DNA from 4 places in the Dehalogenimonas sp. THU2 genome. Region 1 is predicted to be linked to each of the others. Evidence: riboswitches for the same ligand, from Rfam matches in the RefSeq annotation. Region 1 holds a riboswitch; each other region holds the start of a gene.
The links. A riboswitch is a leader RNA that binds a small molecule or an ion and turns the genes downstream of it on or off. The one in region 1 is predicted to bind molybdenum cofactor.
Positions count from the first base shown of each region.

Region 2: another riboswitch for molybdenum cofactor. It lies ahead of ABFB09_RS05860 (substrate-binding domain-containing protein); the one in region 1 lies ahead of ABFB09_RS04025 (hypothetical protein).
Region 3: another riboswitch for molybdenum cofactor. It lies ahead of moaA (GTP 3',8-cyclase MoaA); the one in region 1 lies ahead of ABFB09_RS04025 (hypothetical protein).
Region 4: another riboswitch for molybdenum cofactor. It lies ahead of ABFB09_RS02630 (molybdopterin-dependent oxidoreductase); the one in region 1 lies ahead of ABFB09_RS04025 (hypothetical protein).

Region 1 is NZ_JBDLLU010000005.1:87,474-92,308, forward strand. It holds gene ppsA (phosphoenolpyruvate synthase) at 1-940, opposite strand, end outside; gene ABFB09_RS04020 (bifunctional nuclease family protein) at 1,220-1,786, shown strand; molybdenum cofactor riboswitch at 2,090-2,231, shown strand; gene ABFB09_RS04025 (hypothetical protein) at 2,339-2,872, shown strand; gene ABFB09_RS04030 (iron ABC transporter permease) at 2,931-3,887, shown strand; gene ABFB09_RS04035 (ABC transporter ATP-binding protein) at 3,897-4,718, shown strand; gene ABFB09_RS04040 (ABC transporter substrate-binding protein) at 4,720-4,835, shown strand, end outside.
Region 2 is NZ_JBDLLU010000009.1:4,876-9,710, forward strand. It holds gene ABFB09_RS05850 (electron transfer flavoprotein subunit beta/FixA family protein) at 1-675, shown strand, start outside; gene ABFB09_RS05855 (electron transfer flavoprotein subunit alpha/FixB family protein) at 742-1,719, shown strand; molybdenum cofactor riboswitch at 1,764-1,912, shown strand; gene ABFB09_RS05860 (substrate-binding domain-containing protein) at 1,990-2,907, shown strand; gene ABFB09_RS05865 (ABC transporter permease) at 2,914-3,630, shown strand; gene ABFB09_RS05870 (ABC transporter ATP-binding protein) at 3,634-4,725, shown strand; gene fusA (elongation factor G) at 4,781-4,835, opposite strand, start outside.
Region 3 is NZ_JBDLLU010000007.1:12,477-17,311, forward strand. It holds gene ABFB09_RS04905 (NADH-quinone oxidoreductase subunit B family protein) at 1-238, opposite strand, end outside; gene ndhC (NADH-quinone oxidoreductase subunit A) at 229-603, opposite strand; gene ABFB09_RS04915 (tubulin/FtsZ family protein) at 781-1,959, opposite strand; molybdenum cofactor riboswitch at 2,113-2,232, shown strand; gene moaA (GTP 3',8-cyclase MoaA) at 2,265-3,254, shown strand; gene moaC (cyclic pyranopterin monophosphate synthase MoaC) at 3,260-3,739, shown strand; gene ABFB09_RS04930 (MOSC domain-containing protein) at 3,732-4,172, shown strand; gene glp (gephyrin-like molybdotransferase Glp) at 4,334-4,835, opposite strand, start outside.
Region 4 is NZ_JBDLLU010000003.1:141,830-146,664, reverse strand. It holds gene fdhF (formate dehydrogenase subunit alpha) at 1-473, shown strand, start outside; gene acpS (holo-ACP synthase) at 470-829, shown strand; gene ABFB09_RS02635 (porin PorA family protein) at 981-1,820, opposite strand; molybdenum cofactor riboswitch at 2,001-2,137, shown strand; gene ABFB09_RS02630 (molybdopterin-dependent oxidoreductase) at 2,281-3,291, shown strand; gene wtpA (tungstate ABC transporter substrate-binding protein WtpA) at 3,314-4,381, shown strand; gene ABFB09_RS02620 (ABC transporter permease) at 4,403-4,835, shown strand, end outside.

The sequences.
Region 1 (4,835 bases):
TATCGCCGTTCTCCTTGGCCCACTCGATGTCCTGCGGTACGCCGTAATGTTTCTCGATATGAATGGCCAGTTCCGCCAGCTTGATGACGTCATCGTCCGAAAGCTTCTGCTGCTCCTGTCTGGCGGCGGGAACGCCCTGCCAGTAGTTGGAGCCCTCGGCGCCGGCCTCAATATTACCGGTGTTACGCACCAGCCGCCGGTCCTGGTGGCTGATTCGGCGCGAAACAATGGAAGGACCTTCTTTGTCGATGATGAAAAGATCGGGCGTGATTTCACCCGATACCAGCCCTTCACCCAGACCGTAGATGGCCTCGATGACGATCTTGGAGGGGTCGTTGGTGATGGGTTCGATGGTGAAGACGACGCCGGAAGTCACCGATTGCACCATGCGCTGCACGGGCACGGCGATGCCGACCTGGAAATGATCGAAGCGCTGTTCAACGCGGTAATATACGGCGCGGGGCTCGAAAAGCGAGGCCCAGCATTTCTGGACCGCCGCCACCACGGCGTCTCCGCCTTCTATGTTCAAATAGGTGCTCTGCTGGCCGGCAAAGGAGGCTTCCGGCAGATCTTCCGCCGTGGCCGAGGATCTGACCGCCACCAGTCCCTCACCGAGGGTGGCATAAGCTTCCTTGATCTTCCCCGCCAGGTCCGGCGGCAGGGGCGTGTCCATGATAAGCTGTTTGACCGCGCCGGCGGCGGCGGTCAGGGCTTTGGAGTCTTCCACGTCCAGGTTTTCCAGCGCTGATTTGATCCGGGGTTGCAACTCGGAAGCAGCGATAAAATCATAATACGCGTTGGCTGTTACGATAAAGCCAGGAGGAACCGGAATCTTTGCGGCGGTCATTTCGCCCAGATTGGCGCCTTTACCACCGACTATGGGAATGTCATTCTTGGTTACCTGGTTGAACCAGACAATCGCCTCCGGCGTCTTCTGCATTCCTCTTGTCTCCTTCCAGACAGCTAGATGTTTTCTGGGTACGCACCTGAATCAGGGTATGACGCTTTTCTTGGAAACTCCGGTAGACCTTTTATCGGCAAAGGCTAACTATTCTACTATAAACCGGACTCATTGTGAAGAGCCTTGCTAATCCCCGCGGAAATATTCTACCACGGCTGGGCGTCAACACGTGTTTACTTCATTGACACCCCATGACCATAAAGGTAGAATTGGGCAGGTTTAACAAGGCTAACCGCGCATTGGAGGCTCCCGAAAATAATGATAGAAATGACCATTGAGAGCATACGTGTCAGCCTGGTGAATTATCAGCGGGTGGTCATGCTCAAAGAAAAAAATACCCTGCGTTATCTGCCGATCTGGATCGGTTCCGCCGAGGCGCAGGCCATCGCCATCCGGCTGCAGGAAGGCATTCAGGTGCAGCGGCCGATGACCCACGACCTCCTGGCGACGACCATCGAGGTGCTGGGCGCCAAGGTGGAGCACGTTATCGTCAACGACCTCAAGAACGATACCTTCTACGCCAAGATACTGCTCAACTTCGGCGGCAACCAGCTTGAGATAGATTCCCGGCCCTCCGACGCGCTGGCGCTGGCGGTCAGGGTGGACGTGCCCATCTACGCCGACGAATCGGTGCTGGACAAGGCAGGCATCGTCCTGGAACGCGAGAGCGAAGGCGGCGCCGATGCGCTGGAAGCTATCGATGGCACCGCCGACGTTTCCGAAAAGCGCAAAAAAGCCAGCGAGGACGAGATCAAGAAGATGAGCGCCTTCCGCGATTTCATCGACAACCTCGACCTTGAGGATTTCGACAAGCGGAAATCGTAGGGGTTAAAACGGCAGACCGAAGAGGGCGCTTTCAAGCGCCCTCTTTTTTTACGGTATTCACGGGGAAACTGGCAAGCAGATTATGGCGGCTTTGAGATCGTTTCGCCGGAGGCTCACGATGACGGTTTGTTTTATCGTTGATTCCGTCATGGAACCAGGGCTGGTGGCTATGAGATTGCCACGTCGCTTCGCTCCTCGCAGTGACGGTTAAATAATGTCTGTTTGAATTTGACTTCGCTCTACGTCTATGGCAAAATCTGGTACTATATCGGGCAGTACTAATCGGCATCGACCGAAAATTAACAATTTTATAATCTCCGAATTTGCACTGACCTAAAACAGATGTCACGGGGTGCAAACGGTGTCCTGACTCCGTCAGGACCGAGGGTACAGATGGAAACGCCTGTGCCTCCCATTATTGGAAAGGGGAAATTATGTTTAAATAATATATATTTTAGAGTGCTCTCTTTTTGGGGCACTCTTTTTTTATTTTCTCCGGTACCGTTTACCCCTGAAGAATCGAACGAAAATAATAACGATGCGAGGACGTTGATGAAAACCAGAATGGTATTGCTGCTGATGGCAGCCTTAATGACTTTGAGCGTTGCCGGGTGCGGCGATGCGGAAGCGATTACTCCGCCTCAGACAACCGCGCCGGCGCAAACAACAGCGCCGCCACTGACCACCCAGGAGCCCCAGGTACAATGGAGCGTAAACGTCCAGGTGATCGGTAAAACACCGGTTACGATCACCCATGAGGACGCCGCAAAGATCGGTCCGGTAGATATCGTCGCCGCCATCAAAGATGGGAATAATGTCCTGCCGGCACACACCTTCAAATGTATCCTGCTCGTCGACCTGCTGGAATACATCGGGTTGAAAACGTTCACAGTTATTACCATCGAGAGTGCCGGCGTCACTGTGGAAATTACTCCGGACAGGATCGATGCCGCTGCCGCAGGGTTTGCCTGGATGGTTGACGGGGAAGCGTTGAATGCCAGCACCGGATTGGTCAAGTGGGTGAATCACAACCGAGGGCCGAAACACTGGGCTGACAATGTGACGCTGATCACCGTCATTGAGTAAATTCAACTTCAAAAAGCCGGGTTTATTCGCCCTGCTGATTATCGGGCCGCTTTTGATTATGCTGGTATCGCTTTTTATCGGCCGGTACCCTTTGTCGGTGTCAGAAGTGCTTCAAGCTCTGGCTTTCCAACTGGGTCTGGGGAATGCCGATGTCCCGGCCACGCATATCAACGTGGTCTGGGACATCCGGCTGCCCCGAGCAATTTTAGGGGCGGCGGTAGGCGCCAGCCTGGCGGTCAGCGGCGCGTCCTTCCAAGGCATGTTCCGCAATCCGCTGGTAAGCTCCAACATCCTGGGGGTATCTTCAGGCGCGGGTTTCGGCGCCGCCCTGGCTATAATCTTGTTTCAGGGTCAGGCGGTATATATTTATTTGTTTGCCTTCGCCTTCGGCCTGCTGGCGGTCGTGCTCAGTTACATGATCGGTGTGACCTATAAAATCGCACCCACCATAATGCTGGTACTCGGCGGCGTGGTGGTGTCATCCATATTTGCTTCCCTGATTTCGCTCCTGAAATATCTGGCTGATCCCTATGACCAACTGCCGAGTATCGTTTTTTGGTTGATGGGCAGTCTGGCAACCGCACAATTCTCGGATATTCTGATCTCTGCCATACCGATGGCGGTCGGGGTTTTAGGGTTGCTTCTAATGAGATGGCGGCTGAATGTCCTGTCCATGGGGGATGTGGAAGCCAGGGCGCTGGGGGTTAATGTCATGATTTCCAAGAGCCTGGCCATTTTTTTCGCCACTATTGCTACAGCGGGAGCAGTCAGCGTCAGCGGGATTATCGGCTGGGTGGGACTGGTGATTCCCCATATCGGCAGAATGCTGGTCGGCACCAATCACAACCTGTTGATTCCCGTTTCCCTGTCGCTAGGCGCCATGTACCTGGTGCTGATAGATAATATCGCCCGGACACTTACCGGGGCGGAAATCCCCCTGGGAATTTTAACTTCTCTCATCGGCGGTCCGTTTTTCATCTATTTGATCAAGCGAACCAAGGCAAGGGGATGGTAACCATCCGTCATGATTAACGTCACCAATGCTTCATTTTCATACGGTAAGGGTGACGTGTTCCGGGACGTCAATCTACAGGTCAACCGCGGTGAGATCTATTGCCTTCTGGGGCCGAACGGCTGCGGCAAATCCACGCTGATATTATGCATACTCGGCGTCCTGAAAACAGCCAACGGCAGCGTTTCACTGGATGGTCAGGACATCCGCGATCTAAAGCCCCGGGATATCGCACGGTTGGCGGCCTATATACCCCAGGTACACGAGAAACCGTTCCCATATAAGGTTATCGATGTCGTCCTCATGGGTAGAACAGCCTACAGCGGCACTTTTTCGCCGCCGTCAGCCCAGGACCGGATAATCGCTGAAGAAGCGTTGGCAAAGGCCGGTATCGCCCAATTCGCCGAACGCCCTTACACCCAACTTAGCGGCGGCGAGACGCAATTGGTGATAGTAGCAAGGGCGCTGGCCCAGCAGACACCAATACTGGTCCTGGACGAGCCGACCTCCCACCTTGATTTCCACAATGAATTATATTTTCTGCAGTCCATTGTCAGACTGGTTCAGGAGTCCAACCTGACAGTGGTCATGGCCACCCACTCGCCCAACCATGCTTTTTACTTTGAGGGCTCCGGGATCAACACCAGGGTTGGGTTGATGAATCATCAAATAATCGCAGTTCAGGGCAGCCCGTCCGCCGCTCTTACTGAAGAAAATATGGCAAAAACCTTCAACATCCGATCCAAAGTCGTTTGTTACCAATGGGAAGGTGTTGATTTGAAACAGATCATACCTCTTGAAATCACTGATACGGTTCCTGAAAGGAAGTTTTAACATGAAGCTGAAATCATCTTTCATCGTCGTCTCGCTGTTATTGCTGGGTTCGTTACTACCTGGCTGCAACAACCAGCAACCACCGGAAAACCAGGAAGATACCGTTACCGTGGTGGA
Region 2 (4,835 bases), on a different contig from region 1:
GAGCATGCCCTAGAGGCCGCTCTTAAGCTCAAAGACGCCAACCCCGGCAGCACCATCAAGGCAGTAAGCCTGGGCAGCGGTCTCAACAAGGAACTCCTCAAGAAAGCACTGGCCCTCGGCGCCGACGAACTCATCCTCGTCGATGACTCCGTCTTCGAGGGCAGCGACAGTGCCGGCACCGCTCACGCCCTGACCCTGGCCGTGAAGAAGATCGGGCAGTTCGATGTCATCCTTACCGGCCGTCAGGCCGCTGACTGGGACGCCGGCCAGGTCGGCTTGCTGGTCACCGGTGCGCTGGACCTGCCCGTGGTCAGCCGCGCTCGCAAAATCGATTCAGCCGGCGGCAGGCTCCGCATCGAAAGAGTAACCTCCGATGGCTACGAAGTCGTCGAAGCGCCAATCCCGGCGGTCGTCACCGTAGCGAGCGAGATCGGCAAGCTGCGCCTGCCCAACATCAGGGGCGTGCTGGCCGCCAAAAAGAAGGAACCGGCGGTTTGGAAAGCGGCGGATATCGGGACTGAAATCACCTCGACAGGTGAGGCAGGACGCAGGGTGAAACTCCTGAAACTGTATCAACCGCAACGCGAAGCCAAATGTGAGATTATTTCCGGGGATACCCCGGAAGAACAGGGCGTCAACCTCGCCCTAAAATTGCGCGAACTGAAACTGATTTAATATTTCTCAATTTTTTCGAACTAAAGGCTCGCACTGAGCGAAGCGAATGTGAGAGGGTGAAATCCCATGAACCACAACAAAGGTATCTTAATCATCATCGAAGTCAAAGACGGCACACCATCATCATCCGCCGCCGAGCTTATGGGCGCGGCTCAGGCCATCGACACCGGATCGAACGAAGGTATCGACATACTGCTCATCGGCTCCAACGTCCAATCCGCCGCCACAATTCTCGGCAGCCTCGGCGCGACCAAGGTCTTCACCGCCGAGGCCGGCGCCATCATGGACGACACCGCAGCGACCATCGTCACCCGGCTGGCCAGTGATGTAAACCCCAGGTTCATCCTGATGGTGGAGAATGATCTGGGCCGGGACCTGGCGCCTTTGCTCGCCGCCAGACTCCAAACCGCCGCGGTAACCGACATCGTTGCCGTCCGCGCCGATGGTGATGAGATCGTATTCACCCGCCCGGTCTACGGCGGCAACGCCCTGGCTGATTTCATCATCGAGACCGGACCCGGAATCGCAAGCATCCGCCCCAAGGCGTTTTCCCCGGCAACCGTCAATGAAAATCGCCAAGCCGAGATCATCGAACTGCAGCCGGCTGACTCGACGACAGCGATCCGCGTCCTTGAACAGATCAAGATCAAAGAAGAAGGCCCCCGTCTGGAAGATGCCAAGGTGGTCGTCGGCGGCGGCCGGGGATTAGGCGGGCCGGAAGGTTTTACCCAGCTTAAGGAACTGGCCGACCTGCTCGGTGGAGGTGTCGGCGCCTCCCGCCCTCCTTGCGACCAGGGCTGGTGGCCGGAGAGCGGCCAGATCGGCATCACCGGTAAGGTGATCGCCCCTGAACTATATATTGCCGTCGGCATTTCCGGTTCAAGCCAGCACCTGTCCGGTGTTTCCGGCACCAAGACCCTAGTCGCCATCAATAAAGACGCCGAGGCCAACATCTTCAAGGCGGCGGCGTACGGCGTCACCGGCGACTGGAAGAAGGTACTGCCGGCGCTTATAGGCAAGGTAAAGGAGATGACCGGGAAGTGACATCGGTTGACCGGTACTAGTACCCTGTGTTAACATAGCTCTAATTTAATATCTGTCTCCGAAGTCTTGGAACCTAAATCCTTCTCCGAAGGCCATGGTGAAAAGACCGGTGGGTGGGGCAAACCACCCCAAGGGCGATGCTGAAAACGGCGCCGCCTCCCGCGATTTGGAAAGGAGAAAAAGCCATGACTGAGACATTGTCTGGCCGCGCACCTCCTTAAAAAAGAGGTGCTTTTTTATCGGGAAAATATAATGAATAAAGGGTGTGTTATGAAAAAATTCTGGTCAAAACTGGCAGCGGTGATGTTCTCACTGATGCTGATTTCTTTTGCCGCCATCGGTTGCGGCACCGAAACCCCCAACCCCGACCCTACTGCCACGGACGATGAAGGGCTGAGTGTTCTCGACCCGAGCATCAGGTTAAGGGTCTCCACCACCACCAGTCTGTATGATACTGGCCTGTGGGCGCTTCTGGAGCCCATGTTTGAAAAAAAATATGGCGTTGAAGTTGACGTCATGTCCAACGGCACCGGTATAGCGTTGGAATTTGGTAAACGCGGAGACGTGGATATCGTTGTTGTACATTCAAAGTCACAGGAAGAAGCTTTCATCGCCGGTGGTTTCGGCACTCAGCGTTATGTTTTTGCCAGCAACTATTTTGTCATTGTTGGCCCGGCTAATGATCCTTTAGGATTGAAAGGGTTATCTCCGGAAGCGGCTTTCAAAAAACTGGCTGACTCCGGTACAGCTAAATTTGTTTCCCGTGGTGACAATTCCGGTACTCACGCCAAAGAAAAGGCTATCTGGGCGGCTGCCGGCTTTAACTACGAGACAGTTCGTACTTCTGGCTCATGGTACATTGACGCCTCAGGCGGCATGGGTGCAACACTCCTCAAAGCCAAAGAGTTCGGAGCTTATACTATAGCTGATATCGGCACCTTCCTGGCGTACAAAGCCGATACCGGCTTGACCATAGCCGTTGACCAGGGGGCCATCCTCTTAAACGTGTATGCGGCCATTCCGGTTAACCCGGCGAATGTCCCCGGCGTTCGTAACGCTGAGGCAGCCAAGATCATGGCTGAGTGGTTGATGTCTAAGGAAATACAGGATATCATTGGACAGTACGGCGTTAAAGATTATGGCGCCCCACTATTCAACCCAACCTATGGCGTAGAACCGACAAGTTAGGATAAATTGGACGCAATTTGGCAAGGCTTGCAAAAGGCTGTTGAGCTGATCATATCGCTTGACTCTGAAGTTTTCGAGATTTCCTGGCGGTCGCTGAGCATATCAGCGACCGCCAGCGTAGTTGCGGCATCCATTGCGTTACCCTTGGGAGCCCTTATCTTTCACTCCACTTTCCGTGGAAAAAGGGCTCTCATCAGTTTCATCAATACCCTGTTCAGCCTGCCGACAGTTCTCGTCGGCCTGCTGGTCTTTATGCTGTTTTCCCGCGCCGGGCCGCTGGGTGAATTCGGTCTGTTGTTCACTCCCACCATCATGATTATCGGTCAGGCATTACTGGTAACTCCGCTAATGCTTGGCTTGGTAATCTCCGCTCATTCCGGTATTGACCGCCAGGCCAAGGAAACGGCCGTAGCGCTGGGAGCCAGTCGCTGGCAGATGGGTGTGATGATGATCAAAGAGGCCCGGTTTGCTATATTTACCGCCTTTATCCTGGGGTTCGGCCGCGCCATTTCCGAAGTTGGTTTGGCGTTGATGATCGGCGGTAACATCAGCGGATACACACGTGTATTAACCACTGCCATCTCTCTGGAAACCGGACGTGGCGATATTGAACTGTCTATTGCCTTAGGTATAATTCTGTTGGCGATTGCCCTTATCATCAATTTCGGGCTTGGCTGGCTTCAGCAACGAGAAATTCATATGATCAAAAGAGTGGAAGAATAGTCCATGTCTATTCTGCAGACCCACAATTTATCCCGACGATACAACCAGACTGAAGTCTTGAAAAACGTTATTCTAGACATTTCAATGGGAGAAACTTTAGCCGTCATCGGCCCTTCCGGAGCGGGTAAGAGTACACTGATCCGCCTTCTGGATCTGCTGGAATCGCCTTCATCCGGTAGTATCACACTGTTCAACCAAACCGTGAGTAACAAAACTGATCGTTTGCCTTTGCGCCGGCGTATGGCCTTTGTCCACCAGAAACCGCTGGTGTTCTCCACCAGCGTCTTTGAGAACGTGGCTCAGCCGTTGCGCTGGCGAGGAATGAAAAATACCTTCATTGAAGAACGGGTAACCGATGCCCTGGCGCTGGTGAAGATGGACAGCTATGCCGGCCGTCATGCCAAAACTCTTTCCGGTGGCGAAACCCAGCGCGTCGCTCTGGCGCGGGCACTTGTAACCCACCCGGAAATAATATTTCTGGATGAACCGACTGCTAACCTTGATCCCCTAGCCACCACTATGGTTGAGGAGCTGATTTCCAGTGTAATTCAAGCGCGCAACCTGACCGTAGTGATGACAACACATGACCTGGCTCAGGGACAGCGGCTGGCTGATCGCATCGGGGTACTGGTAGCCGGGGAATTACTGCAACTAGGCAAGCCATCAGAAATATTCATGTCTCCGGCTTGTCGCGCCGTAGCGGAATTTATTGGCGTGGAGAATATCTGGAACGGCACTGTCACCGGATCAGATAACGGGCTATTCACCGCTGCCGTAAACGGACATATTATTCAGGCTGTCGGATATTTCAACATCGAAGATACCGTTGATCTTTTCATTCGGCCGGAAGATATCATCATCTCAATTACCGATGATAGAACCAGCGCCCGTAACCGTTTGCCGGGCACCATCACCCGCCTAAGCCTGGTCAGTCCGCTAGTCCGGCTTGAATTAGACTGCGGTGGCTTGCCGTTGATGGCAGTCGTCACCCAACAGGCGGCCACCGATCTGGGGCTGGTTATCGGTAAACACGTCTTTGCTAGTATGAAAGCCACCGCCATTCATACAGCTAAAGGTAATTGCCCCGGCCAATAGAAAAGGGAGGGTAAAAACCCTCCCTTTGTTTGACGCCCCAGTAACAATGCGTGTCTTAATGGTTGCTCTGAGTCGCCGCCGTTTCCGCGGCACGTTCGGCCACCAGTTTC
Region 3 (4,835 bases), on a different contig from region 1:
TGGCGCAGCAGGCCAGGCCGAAGGTCACCGGCCACATCGAATAGTGGCGGGACCAATTGACTACTTTGTCGACGCTGGTTAAAAGAACGTTGGAGGCCAACGGCGGCGCGTTCAGCCAGTCTATCGGGTCAGGGATAGCGGTCTGATGGCTCTTCAGAAAACTCTCGACGATCTCGCCCTCCCGTGCATCGAGTTCGATGTCGGAATAGGCGAAATTGCGCGGCGGTTCTATTGCCATTCCAGCGCCCCTTTCTTCCAGGCGTAAAAATAGCCCACCGTCACGATGAAGAGGAAAAACATCGCGATGAAAAAGGCGGGGACACCCAGATCACCCAGGCTGGCCGCCCAGGGGTAAAGAAAAACAGCCAGCACATCCATGACGATGAGCATCAGCGCGTAAATGTAATAGCGGAAATTGAATTGCACCCAGGAACGCCCTGTGGTTTCCATACCGCATTCGTAAGTCTCCTGTTTAACCTGGGACGGGTTCCTGGGCACGATCTTGGTGAGCCGGCCGAGAATAATCGGAATGAACAGCGTCACCAGGATAAACCCGATGGCAATAATTAAAAAAAGCCCGACATAGCCGAACTGGGTTAACATGATGCGTCAGCCTCCGGGGTAGTACTAGGCCAAAAGTTATAGGGTAGTATATACTTTTTGACCCAAGATGACAAGCAGACATCACTTACCAGTATATGATACACCAACTTATCCGGAATCGTGAATCTCTAACATTGCCAGCGATGCCGTTCTCGATAGACTACCGCTAGACCGAATCTAATCCAGCAGCGTCGGTATGCCCTCCGCCGCCTCCATCGTCATGTCGGTTTTCAGGGCGCGGGACTTCTGCCGCTCCTTGAACTCCGCCGCCAGTTCCGTTGATTCCTGGTAGAACTGACGTAGGATGGGTACCTCGGAGAGGTCGGACAGCATCAACGTTACATCCAGGATTCCGCGTTCCCGCGGATAGTCACCAAGGCGCTGCTGCGCCGCCGGTGCTACCTCCCTGAGGCGTTCGGAGAGGTCTTTGACCAGTTCGACGCTGATCTCACGGGCGGGCCCGGAAACCAGCAGACCAGCCCGGCCGGCGTCAACGGGGTTGCAGGCGACCGACATCTCCGCCAGCGCCTCATCCATGGCATATAGACCGCGCTGGTTCTCAAAGTTCTTCTTGAGGTAGTTACGAGTTTTCTCGAACGGTAAAACGATCAAGTCCAGCGGCACCGTGCCATAGCCGATGCCCGTCCAGCCGCGCAGCGTCTCCTTGAGATCTCCGGTGTCCAGAATCGAGGTGCCTATTGACTTGGCTTTGCGTTCCTCACCCGAGCACAGCAGGTTATAGAAAGGTGTGACAATCATCTCGTTGATCTTCTGGAAGTTGCTGGCCAGTGACTGGCTTTTCCGGATGAAACGCTGGTTGTCCACGAGGATCACCGCATCGGCGGCCTGATTGGCGGACTTGAGGCACATCGCGGTATTGAAAACAGCCCGCTCCTCATTCAGCCGCTCGTGCTCGAAGGGCAAGGCCACCATGGCGTACACCGGCTTATCCCGAAAATTCTCCTTGAACGCCCGGGCGAATATCGGAAGTGCGCCCGAGCCTGTTCCGCCGCCGCCGGAGGCCATGAGCAGCAGCGCGTCGGCATCATAAAAGCGTTCGTTCTTCTTCATGATGCCAATGAGGTTATCCCGCTCCTCTTTGGCGATCTCGGCGCCCGTCTCTGAGATCTTGGCTACCCCGTGGCCGCCGGTGTGACCGGCGCCGATAAGGATACGGTGAAGGGAGTCTTTTTTAACTTTGGTCAATGAGGAAAGGTCGGCGGTATCGGTGTTGATCGCTAATATGTCGGTGGCAATGCGTAAGTTTCTCTCCTGACGCGCTTTGATGGCCATCCGGGCGAATTCATCGGCGAGCCTGCCTCCGGCCTGTCCCAGACCGACAATGATCAGCTTCATTTCAGGGTTCCTCCTGAGTGCATTTCGGCTTGAGTCTAAAGGGGCGGGACGGGTTTGTCAATAGGATTTTATAAAAGCTTGCCACAGTCGAATCTATAATGAGTCATTTATCGACCATGCTTGCCCGGTACTAGTACTTGGTGCTAAAATGTCGACAGATTACCCTTCGAGCTGTCCTCGCCTAAATCAATCGACATGGCAGGCGGCCGGTCAGGGTGTCGCTGGAAACGGCGGCGCCTCCCGTATTTGGAAAGGAGGGCGGATATGGCATATTGCCGCCTCTTTATTGGAGGCTGTTTAATAATATGACTGAAGGCAACTGCATCACCGGCACCTACGATGCCTTCAACCGCCGCGTCAATTACCTGAGGATATCGGTCACCGACCGCTGCAATCTGCGATGCATCTATTGTTCCGACGGCGAAATTTCCCATCTCGGACATAACGACATCCTGTCGTATGAAGAGATAGCCCGTATCACACGGGTGGCGGCGGAGATGGGGGTAACCCATGTGCGGCTTACCGGCGGCGAACCTCTGGTACGTCCGTATGTCGCTAATCTGGTCAGCCTGTTGACCGCGATACCGGGTATTGAGGATATATCCCTGACCACCAACGGAACACTTCTGGAAGCGCAGGCGGCCGAACTAAAAGCAGCCGGTTTGAAGCGGATCAACGTCAGCCTGGATTCCCTGCAACCGGATCGCTTCACCCGCATTACCGGCGGGAAGAACCTTCACGATGTCTTCAAAGGCATGGCTGAGGCGCACCGGGTGGGCTTGTCGCCGGTCAAGATCAATATGGTGGTCATGCCCGGCATCAACGACGACGAGATCGTCGATTTCGCCAAAAAGGCCCGGGACGAAGCCTGGCACGTGAGGTTCATCGAATATATGCCTTTCGACGGCGCCGGCGCGGAACCGGTGTTGACCGTTTCGGAGATAAAAGACCGGATCGAAACATCGGCAGGGGCATTATGGGCCTGTTGCCTGAACGGCGCCGGACCGGCCAATTACTATTCGTTCGGCTCCGGCGAGGGCACCATCGGCTTTATCCGGCCGGTGAGCCATCGTTTCTGCGGCCAATGCAACCGGCTGCGCCTGACCGCTGATGGCAAATTGCGACCTTGTTTACTCAACGACCTGGAAATCGACATCCGGTCATCGATCAGAAACGGCGGCGGTGAAGCGGAATTGAAAGCTCTGTTACGACAGGCGATCATGGCCAAGCCGGAACGGCATTACCTTGAAGAAGCCGCAGTGGGTGGCCGCCAGATGCGCCAGATAGGGGGCTGATGACAATGGAACTATCTCACGTGGATCAACACGGCCAGGCTCGAATGGTCGATGTCACCGCCAAGGCCGTGTCCGACCGGTGCGCTGTTGCAGTAGCTGAAATCACGATGAAACCAGAGACGGCCGAACTGATAAAGGCGATGGAGATCAAAAAAGGGGATGTGCTGGCCACAGCGCGCATCGCCGGGATAATGGCGGCTAAAAAGACACCAGATCTAATACCGCTTTGCCATCCGCTGATGATTACAGGTGTTACCGTCGATTTCGAATTCGCCGATACAGACCGATTGAAGATAACCGCTGAAGTCAAATGCTCCGGCCAGACTGGTGTGGAAATGGAAGCCCTGACCGCCGCTTCCGTAGCGGCGCTGACCGTTTATGATATGTGCAAGGCGGTGGACAAAGGAATGACCATCGCAAGTATTTACCTCGAATCCAAAGAAGGCGGCAAAAGCGGCGCCTACAGGAGAACAACTAATGGCTAAGATCATCGCGGTTTGCACCAGCGTTAAAAAAGGAACCAAAAAGAAAGATATTGGCTGTGGTGTACTGGAGACGGATTACGGTCTCCAGGGAGACGCTCATGCCACGCGGGGCTGGCACCGGCAGATCAGCCTGCTGGACAATTCCAGCATTGATAAAATGAGAGCCAAAGGGCTGGAACTATCGCCCGGAGATTTCGCCGAGAACCTGACCACCGAGGGCATAGAACTGATGACCCTGCCCATCGGTACCCGTCTCAAGACCGGACGGGGCGTGGAATTGGAGATCACCCAGATCGGCAAGGAATGCCACCAGCACTGCCAGATCTACCGGCAGGTGGGCATGTGCGTCATGCCGCTGGAGGGGGTTTTCGCCCGTATCATCGAGGGTGGAGATGTGGCGGCGGGAGATACTCTGGAGATATTGAAATCCTAATATCTAATATCTGAACCCTTCATACCCAACGGGGAGAGGTTAGAGCCTGTATTGAGCGAAGCGAATGTGAGGGGGCACCTCAACGAGGAATCGATTGTGTGAGTGCCCTACTACGGAAAAAATGCAACAGACGGAACCAGTCCAATAAAACATGGACTAGCTCAACCGTTGAACAGAAATACCTTGACCGCTTCGCCCTTTTCTAAAATATCCACGTTCGGCGCAATGTCCAGGTAGCCGTCGGCTTCGGCGGTGGCGGTGATGGCGCCGGACTCTTTGAACAGAGGCGCCGCCTGACCGTCGATCAGTCTGACGGGCAGGAATTGCCGCCGTCCGACGCTTCCGGGTACGCTTTGTGATAACACAGCATCGACGGCATTTTTACGATCGAAGGCTAACCCTGCCATCTTTTTGACGGCAGGCGCCAATAATAAATGAGCGTTGATGAGGCAGGAGGTGGGATATCCCGGCATCCCCAGCACCGGTTTGCCACGCACCACGGCGAACATGGTCGGTTTACCCGGTTTGACCTGGATGCCGTGGAAAAGAACCTTGCCGAGTTCTTCCAGGATGCCGAACATCAGGTCCCGTTCGCCGACCGACGATCCCCCGGAGATGACCACCATATCAGCCTCTAACGCGGCTTCGATGGCTGAACGAAGT
Region 4 (4,835 bases), on a different contig from region 1:
CAACCCACCCCGGCACGCCGATACTTCACGTCGAACGATTCAGCCGCGGTAAAGGCGCGTTCAAGGCTCTTGAATACCGCCCCTCGGCCGAGCAGCCTGACGATGAGTATCCCTTCATCCTGACCACCGGCCGCAGCCCGTATCACTTCCACACCGGCACCATGACGCGCCGGGTCGGGGGACTCAAGGTGCTGCAATCGCAGGAGACACTAGAAATCGCATCGAGCGACGCTGACCGTCTGGGTATCGCTGACGGTGAGAATGTCACGGTCACTTCCCGCCGCGGCTCGGTAACTGCCGTGGCCCGGGTCAGCGGGCGGCTGGCACCGGGAGTAGTCTTCATGACCTTCCATTTCCCGGAAACAGCCACCAATATCCTGACCAGCCCGGCTTTTGACCCGGTAGCCCGGATACCGGAGCTGAAAGTAGCTGCCATCAGGCTGGAAAAAGCCCCCTGCGAGGCGCCCGTATGAACCAGTACCTTGGCGTGGATATTATCGAAATATCGCGCATCGAAACCGCCATATCCCGCTGGGGCGAGAACTTTCTGGCCCGGGTTTTCACCGATGCCGAAGTGTCACTCTACCGCAGCAAATTACCGTCCCTGGCCGCCCGTTTCGCCGCCAAGGAAGCGGTGGTCAAGGCGCTGGGTTGCAAGGAATTGATTTACCGTGATATCGAAGTGATCGCTGAACCAGGCCAACGCCCGGAGATCAGGCTTTACGGGCGGGCAAAATCGATTGCCTCAGAACTTGGCATCACCAGCCTCGCCGTCAGCCTGTCTCACAGCCGGGACTATGCCGTGGCAGTGGTGTCGGCGCTGGGTTAGCGTACTTTCCCATCTTCCTCTCCCTTGAGGCCTGCCCTGAGCCTGTCGAAGGGGGAGAGGAATTAAAGGTGAGGGTGTAACTAACTTCCATTAAAAAAGGGAGGCTCCTTCGAGCCTCCCTTTCGTATTCTATTCCAAAGTGTTCTGGGACTTAGCTTTTCCTGGTGACCCCGATCACAAGCAGTACCAAACCTAACCCGATAGCACCCCAGAACGCATAAACGCTCGCCACAAGGATCAGGTTGCGGTTGGCCGCACCTTCTTCCGCCGCGTCTTCGACAGTGTCATCGGTAAAAGTGATTTCGTTGATCAACACCGGGATCGAGGTAGTCGGAGCTACCTGCATATTGATGGTAGTCTTGCTGGTGGTAAAGACCGGTGTGCCGCTGATAGGTTCAACCGATATGATGGTGAACACGTCCACCGTCTGGGGCGCTCCGTTGGCGGCGGCGGGGTAGGCGTTACCTTTACTGTCGATGTTGAAGGTATATACTTTGACGCCCTGAATCGTCTCTTCACGAACAAAGGTCGCCGGTAATGCACTTCCTGTTGTCGCCGACCAGACCTGGTAGGTCTCCTGTTGGACGTCGGCCGGGAAGGTGAACTGGCCGCTGCGTGACTTATCGCCGCCCGTTACGTTCTCTCGGGTCGAACGGTCCACGGCGTACGTTTCAGTCGAATCTAGCGCGGCCAGAGCCGGGTTGATCGCTGATAACGGGGCACCTGAGGTCGCTTCAGTGAATTTAATGACCTGCTGAATAATAAGCGCGCCGGCATCGTTAACACCCGTCGCATCCAGGGTCCGCTCCATCTTGGTATTGATAGGCACCAGAGAACCGGTCGACGGATTGAACACCTGCACCGTGCCTTCAAAACGGTATTCCGCTGTGTAATCCTCCGGAAGTTTGGCCATGCCGGGGAAGATGAAATACAACCAGACCAGGGCAAAGGCGATGAGGACGATTCCGAGTGACGTCAGTACGCGCCGCATTTGGACCCCTTTCATTCTCTCGCAGGTTGAATACCTGTTCAAGTATTTTTATTGATGACCATCATAGGAGCAAAATGTACCATTGTCAATAGATTGAATGAACTACCAATCAGTTATTGACACCAAAGCCTTTTGACATCTAAGAAACGCGCTGTTATAATCCCCTTCAACTCCGCCGAAATGGCGGTAACTCTTCGAGTTCCGACGACCTAAAACAAATGTCATGGTTGCGGAACCGGTGAGCTGCAAAGCTCCGAGGGTACAGGTGGAAACACCGGTGCCTCCCGTATTTGGAAAGAGGAGAGCCAGTGAAAGTTTGGTATTGCACCTGAAGAGACGCTTGATTCTATAAGTGTCTCTTTTTTTCATTTCATTGGTATGGCTGCATAGCTATCCCTTCTCCATTTAACGAAGAGTTACCTCCGTCAAGGCGCGCAGTAGAAGATTCTCAGGAGGTTCTATGCGTACCTGGCTCAGGAAACTCAAGCCCCTTATCATCGTTGCCACCACACTGGCTCTGCTCATGGCTATCGCGGGCGGTTGCACTCCGAAGGAAGCAACTCCGACCGTCGATGACTCCCCGTTGGTCCTGACACTGGTCAACGGCACCCAGACCAAGGAATTGACCTTCAACCAGCTCAAGGCACTAAGCGCCAAAGATGGACAGGCTGGCCTTATGAACTCCACCGGCCGCATCATCGCTCCCCAGGGATTCAAGGGCGTATCCATCGCCGACCTGCTCAGCCAGATCGGTGGCATCACCGAAGCTAACGCCGTACGCGTGGAAGCCAAGGACGGCTACACCATGACGCTGTCCCACCGTCAGATCACGGAAGGCTACTTCACCGCCTTCGACGTGGCCAGCGGTAATGAACTTTCCAATCCCCCGCCCCTGATCCCCATCATCGCTTACGAACAGTCAGGCAATGAAATCCCGGATTCCGACGGCCCCCTTCGCATGGTCATCCTAGCTAATGATACCACCGTCACCGAAGGCCACTGGTGGGTCAAATGGGTCACCAAGATCGAGATTATCGAGGCGGCCGCCACCTGGACCCTCATGTTGGAAGGTGGCATCACCGAAGAGATGGATTACGCCACTTTCGAATCCGGCGCTACCCCCGGCTGCCACGGCGCGGAATGGACCGACCCGGATGGCAACGTCTGGCAGGGTATCCCCCTGTGGCGCCTGCTGGGCTGGGTCGACGACGGCCAGAAGCACCAGCGCGATATCGCCTTCAACGACGACCTGGCGAATGCCGGATACCAGATCCAGGTTACCGCATCCGACGGTTTCTCCCGGACCATCTCCTCCGAACTGGTAAAGCGCAATGACAAGATAATCGTCGCTTTCAAGATGAACGGTGAAATGTTGTCAGAAGCCTTCTTCCCGCTGCGACTGGTCGGCGAAGGCCTAACCAAAGGCCAGATGGTCAGTCTGATTGTATCGATCAAGATCATCTTCCCATAATGTTTACCCCGGAGAGAGCGGAATGAAGCGGATCGGACTGTTGTTGGCAGGTCTCCTGGTAGCGTCGTGTACCCTCCCGGCGTCTACCGGTTGCAGCGGCGAGCAAACTAGTACGAAGCTGGTAGTTTTTGAAGCCGGCAGTCTGCTGGTGCCCTTCGAGGCTATTGAAAAAGCCTTTGAGAGCAAATATCCCCATATCGATGTCCTCATGGAAGGCCATGGCAGCATCCAGGTGATACGCCATGTCACCGAGATTCATGACGACATCGATGTGGTGGCTGTGGCGGACTATTCGCTCATTCCGCTCCTCATGTATCCCACACTATTGCCGAACACCACCGAGTCCTACGCCGATTGGACGATCCAGTTCGCCGGCAACCGGCTCGGCATCGCTTATACAGATGACAGTCTTTACAGCGATGAGATTGACGCCGGCAACTGGTTCGAGATATTGAACCGGGAAGAGGTCCGGCTGGGTTTGGCCGACCCCCGGCTGGATGCGGTGGGTTACCGTACACTGATGATTGCCCAACTCGCGGAAGCTTACTACGACGACAACACCATCTTCGAGAATCTCTTCACCTTCAACCTCACCGGGCCGGTACGCTCGCTGGATGAAGGGAACGGTTTTAACATCGTCGTTCCGGAACTCATCGAGGCGCGGACCCGGCATATCGCCCTGAGGGGTTTCTCTGTCCAGTTGCTGTCCCTGCTCGAGGCGGGCCAAATCGATTACGCCTTCGAGTACGAGAGCGTAGCCGAACAGCATGGCTTGAATTTCCTGGCGCTGCCGCCGGAGATCGACTTCAGCCGTGAAGAGTTCCAGGATTTGTATTCCACGGTTAAAGTCACCCTGGACTTCCGGCGCTTCGCCTCTGTCACCCCCGTTTTCCTCGGCGAACCCATCTTCTACGGTATTACCATCCCCGCCTCCGCCTCCCACCCGGATGAAGCGGCGCTGTTCATCGAATTCCTGTTGAGCGCGGAAGGGCAGGCCATCATGAACGAGCACTCACACCCCCCTCTCATACCCCCGCGCTGTGACAACCCGGCCTCCCTGCCGGACGATTTGAAAAACCTGTTCAGGTAATCCGATGGTCCACCCGAATTGATGGCTAAGAGTCGAAGACGCCCAAAGAATTCGTGGCTGCCGGTGGTATTTTCCTTGCTGGGGGCGACCCTGGTCCTTTTCATCGTCCTGCCGCTGGGCCGACTGATCTTCTCCGCTGAGACCGGACGGCTGTTGGAGACACTGACCGACAGCGTGGTCATGAGTTCCATCGGCCTGACTATCCTGGCCGCCCTGGCGGCTACGGCGATCGGTTTGGTTTTGGGCGTGCCCCTGGCCTACCTGTTAGCCCACTACCGGTTCCCCGGTAAACGGCTGCTGGAAGGGGTGGTCAACCTGCCGGTAGTCATTCCCCATTCCGCTGCCGGCATCGCTCTTCTCTTCGTCTTCGGCCGCAGTTTCTGGGTCGGCCAGAGATTCGAGGATGTTGGCATCGAATTCGTCGATTCCATAGCCGGGATCATCATCGCCATGC